Regions from separate parts of the Pseudoalteromonas sp. L21 genome, predicted to be linked through region 1. Evidence: predicted binding sites of a transcription regulator. Region 1 holds the regulator's gene; each other region holds the start of a gene.
The links. The regulator LexA, encoded in region 1, represses DNA repair genes until DNA is damaged. The targets are predictions, from matches to a motif close to TACTGTATNNNNATACAGTA.
Positions count from the first base shown of each region.

Region 2: a site for LexA is predicted at 1,640-1,659, ahead of uvrD (DNA helicase II). Genes of this name have one in related genera too.
Region 3: a site for LexA is predicted at 2,716-2,735, ahead of ruvC (crossover junction endodeoxyribonuclease RuvC). Genes of this name have one in related genera too.

Region 1 covers NZ_JAKKCV010000008.1:31,958-36,571, forward strand. Annotated here, with positions in the region: gene L3V41_RS18390 (endonuclease) at 1-293, opposite strand, end outside; gene L3V41_RS18395 (hypothetical protein) at 450-1,169, opposite strand; gene L3V41_RS18400 (hypothetical protein) at 1,327-1,707, shown strand; gene L3V41_RS18405 (hotdog fold thioesterase) at 1,713-2,153, opposite strand; gene lexA (transcriptional repressor LexA) at 2,315-2,932, shown strand; gene coxB (cytochrome c oxidase subunit II) at 3,445-4,587, shown strand; gene ctaD (cytochrome c oxidase subunit I) at 4,587-4,614, shown strand, end outside.
Region 2 covers NZ_JAKKCV010000005.1:416,245-420,858, forward strand. Annotated here, with positions in the region: gene L3V41_RS16405 (peroxiredoxin-like family protein) at 86-715, shown strand; gene L3V41_RS16410 (YacL family protein) at 748-1,116, opposite strand; gene L3V41_RS16415 (hypothetical protein) at 1,240-1,464, opposite strand; gene uvrD (DNA helicase II) at 1,724-3,889, shown strand; gene L3V41_RS16425 (GNAT family N-acetyltransferase) at 3,867-4,614, shown strand, end outside.
Region 3 covers NZ_JAKKCV010000004.1:4,299-8,912, reverse strand. Annotated here, with positions in the region: gene ruvB (Holliday junction branch migration DNA helicase RuvB) at 507-1,511, opposite strand; gene ruvA (Holliday junction branch migration protein RuvA) at 1,519-2,139, opposite strand; gene ruvC (crossover junction endodeoxyribonuclease RuvC) at 2,141-2,665, opposite strand; gene L3V41_RS11775 (FtsX-like permease family protein) at 2,801-4,614, opposite strand, start outside.

The DNA.
Region 1 (4,614 bases):
TGATGACCAAACTCCCAAGCAGGTACAATATGCTCCCACTCAATACGGTGTGCCCGTATATTTTGTTTACCAGAACGAGTGACAGCATTTCGCGGCAGGTAGCCGCATCGCGTTGGATCAGGCACTAACTTTTTACCTTCACGTTTTATATCACAATCACAATATAGGCTCTTAGTGTCGTTTGGTAAGGTCTTTATTAGATATTTTTTGGCACTAGAAAAGCTAGAAAACTGCTCCGCAGAGGCAGTAAAACACACCCCAAGGCAAAATAGTAAAGAGAAAAATAAACGCATATCCATCACATGTGTGAACTACAGGATTTGCTATTGTAGAGTGATAGCTCTAAAAGAAAAAGAGTTTGATTGTTATCGAGATAATCAGTTCGGACAGTTCAAACTTCGACAAGTTATAAGCAAGGCACCAAAACAGTGGTGCCGATGCTGGTAGGATTATTTACTGATAATTGAAATTGACTTACGGCGTTTTATACGTAGGTTTTGTAGTAATAATAAAATGCCAGAAAGACAAAACAGTACGCTGGTGGCTGCAAAGCTTATAAGTAAGGGGTTATTAAAGTCCTCGCGCTCGTCGTAATCCATAATATGCAACATCCAGAAAAAGTCGAAAATACGCCAAATAGTGCTGCGTACTGTAATGACCTTACCTGTAGCGCTATCTAAATACAGGGTGGTTGTCAGCCAGTCATCAAAGCTGACTTGCCAAACATTCGCTTTGTATGCAATTTCTCTGGGTCCTTTTGCTAAAAGCTGTACTTGAGAGGTCTTTGCACTAATGAGTAGGTGTGCTTTAGCATTTTCAATAATCTCAGATTCACTTGGCCTAGCCATTGCCTCACCCGTTATACCATCAAAGGTAAATGTACCGTTTAAAGTGGCAATTTCAATAGTGGGTTTTGTGAGTAAGTGGCTGTATTTTATATCACTAATTTGCTCAAACTGAGTTGTTATTGCATCAATTGATGCCATGTAATCATGTACTTTAAATGGATTACTGAGGCTGCGTTTAGCTAAGTGTTTGCCATGTACTTTTTCAAGTGGAATGGCGCTCATTACCAAGCCACCCAGCAGCCAAAAAAAGATTTGTATGGCGAGCAAGTAACCTAACCATTTATGCACTTTGCGGGCATATTTGAACATACGTTTATTCATAGAAAACCACTTGTTATTTTTGTATAGGCGCTATTGTAAAAGCTTAAATTAGGCTGCCAATGCGGCATAATGTCGCATTAACTGTATTCTAGATTTGGTATATAGACAAAACTGCGTTAAAGTTCCAATCGCTATTAATAGAGGGTAAAACGAAGGTATGTCGGAAATTCAATTTTTAAATGTAGACTTGGAGCTTGAATCAAAACACGATATAAGTGCACTGGTGGCTGATTTAAAGAAAAACGCCATGGTCTTACATTATGACAAAGATGAATATCGTCAACTTGCTCGTATTGAAGCAACAGCTGACATTAGCACGCCAGATAAAGCAATTAATCAATTATGCGAATTAATTGAGTCATGTTCACGCAATGCATTGAAACAGTGGCTTTCGTGTTCAAAACGAACATTTGATATTGGTTTTGAGTCAGGTGACTCGCCAAAATGTTTTAATCAAGCCCTGCACGCAGATACCTTATTACGTATTTCTGCCATTGGCGCAGGGCTCGAAATTACCATCTACCCGGTTCAGAGCTAAGCTCGCTATCTTCGTTCTACCACTGCTGCGGTCATACGTGATACGCAGCACAGTTCACCTGCCGCATTACTAATTTTAATTTCCCAAACCGATGTTCTTTTCCCTAGATGAATAGGGCGTGTAATTGCTGTAAGTACGCCTTTGCGTGATGCTTTGAGGTGATTGGCATTTATCTCTTGGCCGACACAATAAAACTTTTCGAAGTCAACAACAAAATTTGCCGCATAACTGGCCACAGTCTCAGCTAGCACAACATTTGCGCCTCCGTGTACCATCCCCATTGGATTATGGTGGGCTGGTATAGCGGGCATGGTGGCAACTAGGTAGTCATCACCAATTTCGGTTATTTCAATGCCCATGGTTTTCATTAAAGTTCCTTCACCTGTAATGCCTTGTGCAAATTGCTGGCATTGCTCCAAAGTGATTGGCTGATGCCAAATGCTCATGGTATTTCCTTAGCAAGCTAATTAAAGCTACTACCTTATTGCATATAACTGTGCTGTTCAATGTTAGTTTTGTAGCAAAATGAGGTGGCTAATTTAAATTTGCGATTTTCAGATAACTGTATATACTCACAGTTAAATGTACTGTATGGAAAACCAGTTGTATGCGCCCATTAACGAAACGCCAATCGCAAATATTAGAACTCATTAAAGTATTTATTAAAGATACAGGCATGCCGCCAACTCGTGCCGAAATAGCTCAAACGCTTGGTTTTAAAAGTGCCAATGCTGCTGAAGAACATCTTAAAGCGCTGGCTAAAAAAGGCATGATAAAAATGAAGCCTGGTGCGAGTCGAGGTATTCAGTTAGTTGAAGAAGATGAGCCAGAACAACTAGGACTCCCTTTAATTGGTCGTGTTGCCGCAGGTGAGCCAATTTTAGCGCAGGAACATGTAGAGAGCCATTGTCAGGTTGATCCATCTTTGTTTAAGCCCGCTGCAGATTTTTTACTACGTGTTAATGGCATGAGTATGAAAGATATAGGCATTATGGATGGTGATTTACTGGCAGTACACAGAACACAAGTGGCTGAAAATGGTCAAGTTGTCGTTGCGCGTGTTGATGAAGATGTGACTGTAAAACGCTTAGAAAAAGCAGGTCGAAAAGTCCTCCTACATGCAGAAAATGACGAGTTTGCACCGATTGAAGTTGATCTCGAACACGAATCTTTCAATATTGAAGGATTGGCAGTTGGCGTTATTCGTAATGCTGATTGGATGTAACGCTAATATACTTAAGTAACTTTAGTGTTCTCAGTCACGCTCGTTTTTTGTTTTGATGTATTGTACTGAGTAAGATGTTTCCAAAATGGTGCGTCAAACTGATTTAATTTGGTGCGACGCCGCTTTTTACCTATTTAGCATCGATTTGTGACCCCTTAGCGTTGCTGGGAGTCCATGTATAGCGCAGTTTTCCTTTCTTTTTGAGTTTTTGCTCTTCCCCTTTTTTACAAATAACGCTCTGATTATAGTTGTTATTTTTGCACCAAAATAAACATTTCTTAGATTAAAAACTTGCTTATTGTTCATTTTTTAACTAATTGGTTAATACATTGTGTTAACACCGTTTTACTAAAAAGACACAAAATAATGTGCTGTGGTGTTAAACGATGAGCTTGTATCAGATTTCTGTCGTGTTGGTACGTGTTTGCTCTTAACAATAAAAATACGAATGGGCACCTAGCTGTACGCCTTTTCGCTTTGCGTCTTGCAATAGCATTTAAAGGAGCTGTCACATGGGTAAAATGCGTTATGCCTTGTGGCTTATATTAGTGTCTCTACCGCAGTTAGCATTGGCAAATAGTCAATTTAATATGCGTAAAGGGGTAACTGATATAAGTAATAATGTTTATGAGTTACACATGACGATATTTATTATCTGTTGTGTAATCGGCGTCATCGTTTTTGCGGTGATGTTTTGGGCTTTAATACATCATAGAAAATCAAAAAGGGCAAAGCCTGCCCAATTTCATGAAAGCACAAAAGTTGAAATTCTTTGGACTGCCATTCCGTTTGTGATTTTAATTGCCATGGCTGTGCCTGCCACAAAAACCTTAATCGCCATGGAGGATGCCTCTAAGGCGGACATCACCATTAAGGTCACGGGCTCTCAATGGAAATGGCATTACGAATATATGGGTGAAGATATTGCCTATTACTCGATTTTGTCGACACCAAAAGATCAAATAGATAACCAAGCTGAAAAGACAGCAAATTACTTACTTGAAGTCGACAAGCCGCTGGTTCTTCCTATCAATAAAAAAGTACGCTTTTTGATGACTTCTGACGATGTTATTCACTCTTGGTGGGTTCCTGATTTTGCGGTGAAAAAAGATGCAAATCCGGGCTTTATCAATGAAGCATGGACACGAATTAACGAACCTGGTGTTTACCGGGGTCAATGTGCTGAGCTGTGTGGTAAAGATCATGGCTTTATGCCTGTTGTGGTTCAAGCATTACCTGAAGATGAGTTTGCAACTTGGTTAGCTGATGCCAAGCAAGAAAAAGCGAATGCGGCAGCAGCGGATGCTGCATTACTTGATCAAACACTTGCGAAAGAAGAGTTAATGACACTAGGTGAGCAAGTCTACATGGCTAGCTGTGCAGCATGTCATCAGCCAACAGGTATGGGGCTACCAGGCGTATTTCCTGCGCTTAAAGGCAGCCCTATTGTACTAGGTGATGTTAAAGATCACATTGATATTGTGCTTCATGGCAAGCCTGGTACAGCAATGCAAGCATTCGATAAACAGCTTTCAATTAAGCAGCTTGCAGCTGTCATTACGTATAAACGAAATGCTTGGGGCAATGATACGGGTGATGTTATCCAGCCGAGTCAAATTCAAGCAGCAATTGATGCAGCAGCGGAGGCGAACTAATGAGTAACGTTATTAATGAGCAAGCCA
Region 2 (4,614 bases), on a different contig from region 1:
CTACAGTTAAATTTGGCATTGATGAAATAAAAACACCTATAAACTGGTCGTTTGTAAAATCGAGAAAGAATCATTAAGGAACCTAATGTTTAGATCACTACTTATTACTGCATTGCTTGCACTATCTAGCCAAGCAATTGCAGCTACCGCAACGAATATTGCAAACTCAGCTGAACAAGTTAGTCCATTACTGCCAGGCTTGACTATACAAAATGTTGACTTAAAAGATCAGTTTGGAAAAAGCGTTTCTTTAGGTGAACGTTTTAAAGAAAAAACCACGGTATTGATTGTCTATCGGGGCGGTTGGTGCCCATATTGTTCAAGACAATTAGCCAGTGTGCAAAAAATTGAAAAGCAGTTAGCAGACCTCAATGCACAAATTATCGCGATATCGCCAGATAGCCCAGAGAAGCTAGCTGAAAGCAAAATATCCTCTCCAAATTATCAACTTTTATCTGATGATAGCTTGGCATTGAGCCAGCTATTAGGCTTGGCATTTTATCTAGACGCTAAAACCGCTAAAATCTATCGCAATAAGCTTGGCGTTAACTTTGTGTCGCTAGACGGCGAAGCAAAGGTGGCTTTACCTGTACCGGCTGTTTTTGTGGTTGACACAAAAGGATTAATTCACTTTCAGTATGCTAATCCAAATTATAAAGTACGTTTAACTGAAGACTTATTGCTTGCGGCTGTTAAATCAGTCAATGAACAATAAACTAGCCACAGATAAGCAGAATCTGTTTCTGCTTATCGCCCTTGGGTAAACTCTTGCCAAGACTCAATTAAATCAACAAAGTCTTCAAAACCACAGCCACTGCATAAGCCCTCTTCTTCGAGCATTAAATCATCATCTTGATAGGCGACTAAGTCTTCGTTGTCTTGATGTAGTGCATGGGCTTCAAATAACGCTTCATCTTTACTTAAAATCAAATCAATTTCTTGGCCTTGTAAGGTTAAAGGCTCATGGCTACACTTAACTGCAGCAATTAAAGCTTGCACCATTGCGACTTTTTCTTTTCCGATTTCTTCATTCAGCCAACGACCAATAACGCCGTGTTCAGAAGAGATTTTAATGCGTAAACCGCTAATTGGGTCACGGATAAATTGATATTCCATGAAGGGGACTCGTAATACGTTAATACGCTGATTATACCGTTTGCAGCTATACGTGGCGAGTTTTGCAGCCCTAAAAACAACACGAGCGCCAATGTGGCGCCCGTATTTAAGCTATTCAAACAGCTAGAGTCGTGATCTAAAGCGTGCGGCATCAATGATTGCCCATAAATAAACAATCGGCAGTAACACAAAGCCGATCGCGACATAAATTAGCGCGCCACTGATAACCCAAGCTAAAAAGAATGCAATCGCCGCCATTAAACGACCTTGTACCAACTGCCCTAAGCCAGGGAAAAAGATATTACAAATTGCTGCGATTACATTACCACCAGAACCTTGCTCTGCCATACTAACCTCTGTAGTTTTTAATGATTATACTTTTAATAAACACACTTTATGCCAACTTATTATAGCTTACAAATCAAAGTGTTAAAAAATAGCGTTATTTTGGTTTTAGTTCTTTTTGCTAAAAATAAGTCAAATTCACAATTTTTATACTCCAATTTTAATGACTTGCCAAAATAGCTGTTTATAAAAACAGTATTTTATTTAGCCTTGCATAAACACCTGTTATACTCCCTTCATTATAGATTGAAAAGGCGTAACGATGGACGTTTCTGAATTACTCGATGGCTTAAATGATAAACAACGGGATGCAGTCGCAGCCCCATTGCAAAACATGCTAGTGCTTGCAGGCGCAGGTTCTGGCAAAACTCGAGTACTCGTTCATCGCATCGCATGGCTCATGCAAGTTGAACAAGCTTCTGCATACAGCATTTTTGCGGTCACGTTCACCAACAAAGCCGCCAAAGAAATGCGTACCCGTGTAGAAGAAACGCTTAAAGCACCAGTTGGTGGTATGTGGATTGGTACTTTCCATGGTTTATCTCACCGTATTTTGCGCGCCCATCACCGTGAAGCGAACTTACCAGAAAGCTTTCAAATCTTAGATTCTGACGATCAACAACGTATGATCAAACGCTTACTTAAAGCGATGAACATCGATGACAAAAAATGGCCTGCAAAACAGTTTGGTTGGTATATCAGCGCGAAAAAAGACGAAGGCTTACGCCCGAAAGACATTCAAGCTTACGATATCAATGAGCAGATGATGCTAAAAGTCTATGCTGCATATCAAGAAGCGTGCGATCGTGCTGGTTTAATCGACTTTGCTGAAATACTACTGCGCTGCTACGAAGTGCTTAAAAATCACCCGACACTTTTACGTCATTATCAGCAACGCTTTGCTCACATGTTGGTAGACGAGTTCCAGGATACTAATACAATCCAGTACGCTTGGTTAAAGTTACTTGCAGGTAATACGAATAGTATTATGATCGTAGGTGATGATGACCAAAGTATCTATGGCTGGCGTGGCGCAAAAATTGAGAATATCAAACGCTTTTTAACTGACTTCGAAGCCGAAACGATTCGCCTTGAACAAAATTACCGCTCAACAGCAACCATCTTGAAAGCATCAAATGCACTGATCAAAAATAATGCTGAACGCATGGGTAAAAACCTTTGGACAGACGGCAATGACGGTGAGCCTATTTCTGTTTACGCTGCTTTTAATGAATTAGACGAAGCCCGCTTTGTTAGCAGCAAACTACGTAGCTGGCTCAATGCGGGTAATGCATTACAAGATGCCGCCATTTTATACCGTAATAACGCGCAATCTCGTGTACTTGAGGAAGCGATGCTGCAAGAAGGTTTAAAATACCGTATTTATGGCGGTATGCGCTTCTTCGAACGCCAAGAGATCAAAGATGCTCTTTCGTACTTACGTTTGGTGGGTAATCGCCAAGATGATGCCGCTTTCGAGCGCGTTATTAATACCCCTGCCCGTGGTATTGGTGATAAAACACTAAGCCATATCCGTGATTGTGCACGGAATGAGTCTCTGCCACTTTGGTATGCTGCAAAAGCAATTATCGAGCAACAACACTTATCTGGCCGTGCAGCAAGTGCAGTGACTAAATTCTTAGAGCTTGTTGAACATATCGAAGATAAGATCAGCGACCTCACCTTAGAGGAGCAAGCTAAATACGCCATTCAAACCTCGGGGTTAATGGCTATGTATCAAGCTGAAAAAGGCGAAAAAGGCCGTGCTCGCGTAGAAAACTTAGAAGAGCTTATTAGTGCATGTGGTCAATATGAGCTCCCTGAAGATGAAGAGTTCAGCTCACCACTACAGGGCTTTTTGGCCTATACCTCACTAGAGTCTGGTGAAGGTCAAGCCGATGAGCACGAAGATGCTGTGCAAATGATGACACTACACTCAGCAAAAGGCCTAGAATTCCCACTGGTATTTATGGTTGGTGTTGAAGAGGGCATGTTCCCATCACAGCAAAGTAACGAAGAGTCTGGCCGTTTAGAAGAAGAGCGTCGTTTATGCTATGTTGGCATGACCCGTGCGATGGAGAAATTATACATTAGTCACGCAGAAAGCCGTCGTTTATATGGGCAAGAAAAATACCACAGCCCATCACGCTTTTTACGCGAAATGCCTGAAGATTGCATCGAAGAAATTCGTATTAAAACACAGGTTTCTAGACCACCTGCCGCAGGTCGCTTTAGCCCATCAGTAACCCATGCGGCATTTGAAGACAGCGGCTTTAACTTAGGTCAACGCGTATTACACGCCAAATTTGGCGCAGGTACCGTACTCAATTACGAAGGTAGTGGCGCACAATCACGTATTCAAGTGAACTTTGATGACCTAGGCAGCAAATGGCTTGTAACACAGTATGCAAGACTTCAAGCCTTATAATGAATACATAGCAGCACTGTGTAACGAGCTGACGCTTGCAAAGCATCGCCAGCTCGTTATCGTGCAAGGCAGCGAAACTTGGTGCTACCAGTTCGCAAGCCAACTAGCGCTTAACAATACCTATGTTTTAAGCGCTAGCTCACAATTAGCAAATAGTGAGTTTCCAAAACATGCTCACCAAATTCTTGGCCAAGAGTTTCAACACGCAATTTTCGATGGTTTTAGCGGCTTATATGTGGATAAACTGGCCGCGCTTGTAGGTACCGTAAAAGCAGGTGGTGTACTGATCTTATTGCTACCAGAGGACAATCATTGGCAAGACCCTGCACTCACAAGTATTACCTCTTATGGCGAAGAAATTACGCATAGCTTTTTTAATCAACGCTTTTTTACAAAGTTGAAGCTACAGCGACATTATTTTACTGAGCACTCAGTCCCCGTCTACCAATCAGTATCGCCAGCAACCGCTGAGATAAATTATCAGCAACAACAGGCGTGTGTTGAGCAAATAATTAAAACTGCGACAGGACGCGCTAATAGGCCCTTAGTTATCAGTGCAGATCGGGGCCGTGGTAAGTCAGCCGCTTTAGGACTTGCAGCTGCTAATCTGCAAGATAAAAAAATCCTGATTTGTACAACGCAAGCCAAAGCTGTGCAAACTAGCTTTAAACATTTAGCATCTGAGCTTGGTATAACTAAAGAGCAAAACTGTAAGCAACTGGCTA
Region 3 (4,614 bases), on a different contig from region 1:
CATAAACTTATAAAACTAACAACGAATAAGCGAACAAAAAGAAAACAATAGAAAATAACGCTGCTATTAGTTTTTTTTATCTGAAAATAAAATTTTTCTAGTTTGAAGAAAAACTCACAGTTACGTATTATACCCACATACCGAGCTAACAACCTTTGAAAGCTTCTTTCATTAAGCTCCGTTTTTTGCAATATGATTATTTCGTATTGCCTAGTTAGCTTAACTTGGATAAAACCTTTTTAAGCTGGCTGTAGTTCCCTGAATTACTTCCTTCAACTTGTTGTTTGCCCGCATCGTTATGCGGGCTTTTTTTTGCCTACACAAAACGAAAAGACATTACCGAAAATTAGCTTAACTGTATGTGAATTAAATAGCAGGAAGGTATGATGCTTGTTAGATTCTGCATCTAAAATAATTTGCGTTAGCAATATAGAGGGCTAAGATTCACTGCTCCTTTTTAGATTTGTTTCAAGATTAAAAAACCCCGCATATGCGAGGCTGAGTTTTTATTTGTCTGGGGTCAGTCCAAAATGAAGGTAGGCTATATCGGACACTAACCTTCCACGGGGAGTACGTTGTATAAAACCTTGCTGAATTAGAAAGGGCTCAATCACATCTTCTATGGTTTCTTTTTCTTCGCCAATGGCCGCCGCTAAATTATCAAGCCCAACTGGGCCACCCATAAATTTTTCGATGATAGCAAGCAAGTATTTACGGTCCATGTAATCAAACCCGCTTTTATCTACATCAATCATATCAAGCGCTTGTTCTGCCACATTGGCGTTAACCTTGCCGTCAGATTTCACTTGAGTGTAATCACGTACACGACGTAACAACCTATTAGCAATACGTGGTGTACCACGTGAACGTTTAGCGATTTCTGCTGCGCCTTCATCGCACATGGTTAAATCTAAAAAGTGTGCTGAACGCGCTACAATTTTTGATAAATCTTCAACTGAATAAAACTCTAAACGCTGCACAATACCGAAACGGTCTCTAAGTGGTGATGTTAAAGAGCCTGCGCGTGTTGTTGCGCCAATTAAAGTAAATGGCGGCAAGTCGAGTTTGATTGAACGCGCGGCAGGGCCTTCCCCAATCATAATATCGAGTTGATAATCTTCCATCGCAGGATAAAGGATTTCTTCGACTTGTGGGCTTAGACGATGTATTTCGTCAATAAAGAGTACGTCACCTTCTTCAAGGTTCGTTAACAACGCAGCTAAATCACCTGCTTTTTCAAGCACAGGACCAGATGTCGTTTTAATATTAACGTTCAATTCGTTGGCAACAATATTTGCAAGTGTGGTTTTACCAAGACCTGGCGGACCAAAAATCAACAAATGATCGAGCGCTTCACCACGATGACGAGCAGCTTCGATAAAAATTTCCATTTGTTGCTTAACATGTGGCTGACCTGTGTAATCGTTTAATAGTTTTGGTCGTATAGCTCGATCAACACTGTCTTCATTACTTTGCTCACTGGCATCTATTAAGCGATCTGCTTCAATCATGGTTTACTCACAACATCGATTTTAGAGCTTCTTTTATAAGAACCTCAGTCGTCATATCTGGTTTATTTACCGCTTTTACTGCTTTTTGCGCTTGCGGCAGTTTATAACCAAGGGCAATAAGTGCTGACACAGCATCATCTGCTGCGTTGTTGGCTACAAGCGTATCATTACTTGCAGGCTCAATAATGGCATTATCGCTAAATGGCGTGAATAAGTCATTACCCCAATCTTTTAGCCTATCTTTCATTTCAAGTACTAAACGCTCTGCTGTTTTTTTACCCACACCAGGGAGTTTAACAAGCGTTGTTGCATCTTCGTTATTTACACATGTCACAAACTGCTGTGCAGACATACCCGACAAAATAGCAAGGCCAAGCTTTGGACCCACACCATTGGCTTTTAGAAGCTCTCGAAATAACGCACGCTCTGTTTTGTTATTGAAACCAAATAACAACTGCGCATCTTCACGCACCACAAAGTGAGTGTATATAATAGCTTGCTCACCAACCGCAGGGAGGTCATAAAAGCAGGTCATCGGCATTTGTACTTCGTAACCTACGCCGCTTACTTCAATTAAAATTTCAGGCGGTTGCTTTTCAACTAGCAAACCATTCAATCGGCCTATCATATTACTTCCTTAATCGTCCTCTTACGGTCTTGCTCGCACTGCCCGCAAGTTTTATTAAATTTTGTTCTGAGTGAGCATGACAAATAGCAATAGCCAATGCATCAGCCGCATCGGCTTGTGGTGTGCCTGGTAATTTTAAAATATTTTTAACCATGTGCTGTACTTGTGATTTGTCGGCACCGCCATTGCCTACCACAGCTTGCTTTATTTGTCGTGCCGAATATTCAAATACCGGAAGTTCAGCCATAGATGCACCAACAATCGCCGCACCACGAGCTTGACCTAATTTAAGAGCTGAATCTGGATTGTGAGCCATAAATACTTTTTCGATAGCAAAACTATCGGGCGAAAATTGCTCAACTAACTGACTGATCCCTTGGTAAATCATTTTTAATCGCACAGGAAAATCATGCTCAGCTAGCTTAATACAACCACTCCCTAAATAAGTAAATTTAGCGCCTTGGTGTGCTATTACGCCATAACCTGTTAAACGTGAACCAGGATCAATTCCTAAAATAATTGCCAACTAACTGACCCATTTTTTTTCTTTATTCAATAGCCTTAATAATGCCAGAGCACTGTATAAATTACCAGTAACCAATTGCAAAACATAAAAAAGCCCGTATACACGGGCATTTTATAAACATTATTGAGCTTTATATCACCCTAGTGCACGCAGTAACCCTTGTGTATTTTTACGCATTGTTCGCGCTATCATCAAATAGCCTAAACTAGCTACAAAGACACCACCAACAATAGGGCCAATTAACCAAATATGAGGGTGTAATTTACCGGCAAGGTCAAACATTTGCTGTTGTACTATTAATAAAGCAATATCACTCACAATGGCAGCTACCCCACCCGCGGTTAAGCCTAATAATAAAAACTCATACAAGGTGGCATTTTTAATAAGCCGCCCTTTTGCACCGAGAGTTCTTAATATAACAATCTCTTGCATCCGTTCGCCCAAGCTCGCTTGCACCTGAGATATAAGTACTAAAGCACCACACACCACTACAATAGACAATACAAAACCAATCGCAAGAGATACCTGCTCTATGGTTGAACGGATCTGTTTAATAAAGCTTTCAACATCAATCACATTAACCGTTGGATATTGGCGCATCAGCTCATTAAATTCCCGCTTTTGATGTTCTTTAACACTCACCGACGAAATATACGTTGCTGGGAAGCTCTCAAGTACATCTGGGCTTAAAATAATAAAGAAGTTTGGTTTTAATGTGGTCCAGTTAACTTTACGTACACTGGTAATTTTTGCATCGAACGATTGCGCACCAATCAAAAACGTTAATGTATCACCTAGTTTTACATCAAGGCGTTCAAGCATAGACTCCTCAACCGAGGCCTCTGCCACTGAGTTTTGTGTAAACCACTGACCCTCTATTAACTCATTTTGAGCAGGTAAGTCTTCTCGCCAAGTAAGGTTTAATTCACGGCCGATACCTGAGCGTGCCTCTTCATCTTTTTTCTCGTTATCTTGCTGTGATACTTCACGCGCAACTAGCTCACCGTTCACTGCATTAACACGGCCTCGTACTATCGGGTAAAAATCAGAGGTGGGCATGTCGCGCTCTGCTAAAAAAGAGGTAATGGGTTCAAGCTCTTGCTCTGTAATATTCACTAAAAACGAGTTTGGCGCATCGACTGGAAGCTGCGACTGCCAATCTGAAATCATGTCATTTTTAAGCACAATTAAAAACAACAATAACTTAATAGCAAGGGCAAAACTTATCAGCTGTACTGCATTAGCATTAGCACGTTTTTGAATTGAAGCAATCGCAAGCGACCAACTATTACCAGGGCTTAGTCCTAGTTTACGACCACCACCAAAAATGAGTTTGGATAAACCAAATAAAAGCGCAATCAGTACCGTTGTCGAGATAAATAAGATAGCTGTGATCTTAATATTATTACTAAATAGCCACATTAATAAAAACACAGTTAGTGCCGACATTGCCAAGTGAACCTTGCTGACAAGTAAACGATCTCCCAAATTACGGCGTAGTACGCGAAGTGGCGGAATATCAAACAAATCTAGCAAGGGCTTAATTGAGAACATTACCGCGCAAATAACCCCTGTACCAATAGCAATCAACCAAGGTTTCATACTTGAAGCAGGTAGTGCTGTGCCCATCGACTGTGCTAAATAATCACTAGCAATACTTTGCAGCGCAAAACCAACAACCAGCCCAACAACCACAGACATAAAGCAGACTAAGCTCAAATGCAGCAAGTAAATTTTACGGATTGTGGCACGACTGCCCCCCAACGTTTTCATCATCGCAACAGGGTCATATTGACGCTCGCAATAGCGTTTTGCAGATACAGCAATAGCCACCGCCGCTAATATAATTCCTAGTAAACCAGCTAATAATAAAAAGCTCTCAGCACGATTTAGGCTATTCGCAATGGGCGATTGTCTATCTTTAACACCATACCATTGCTGGTTTTCTT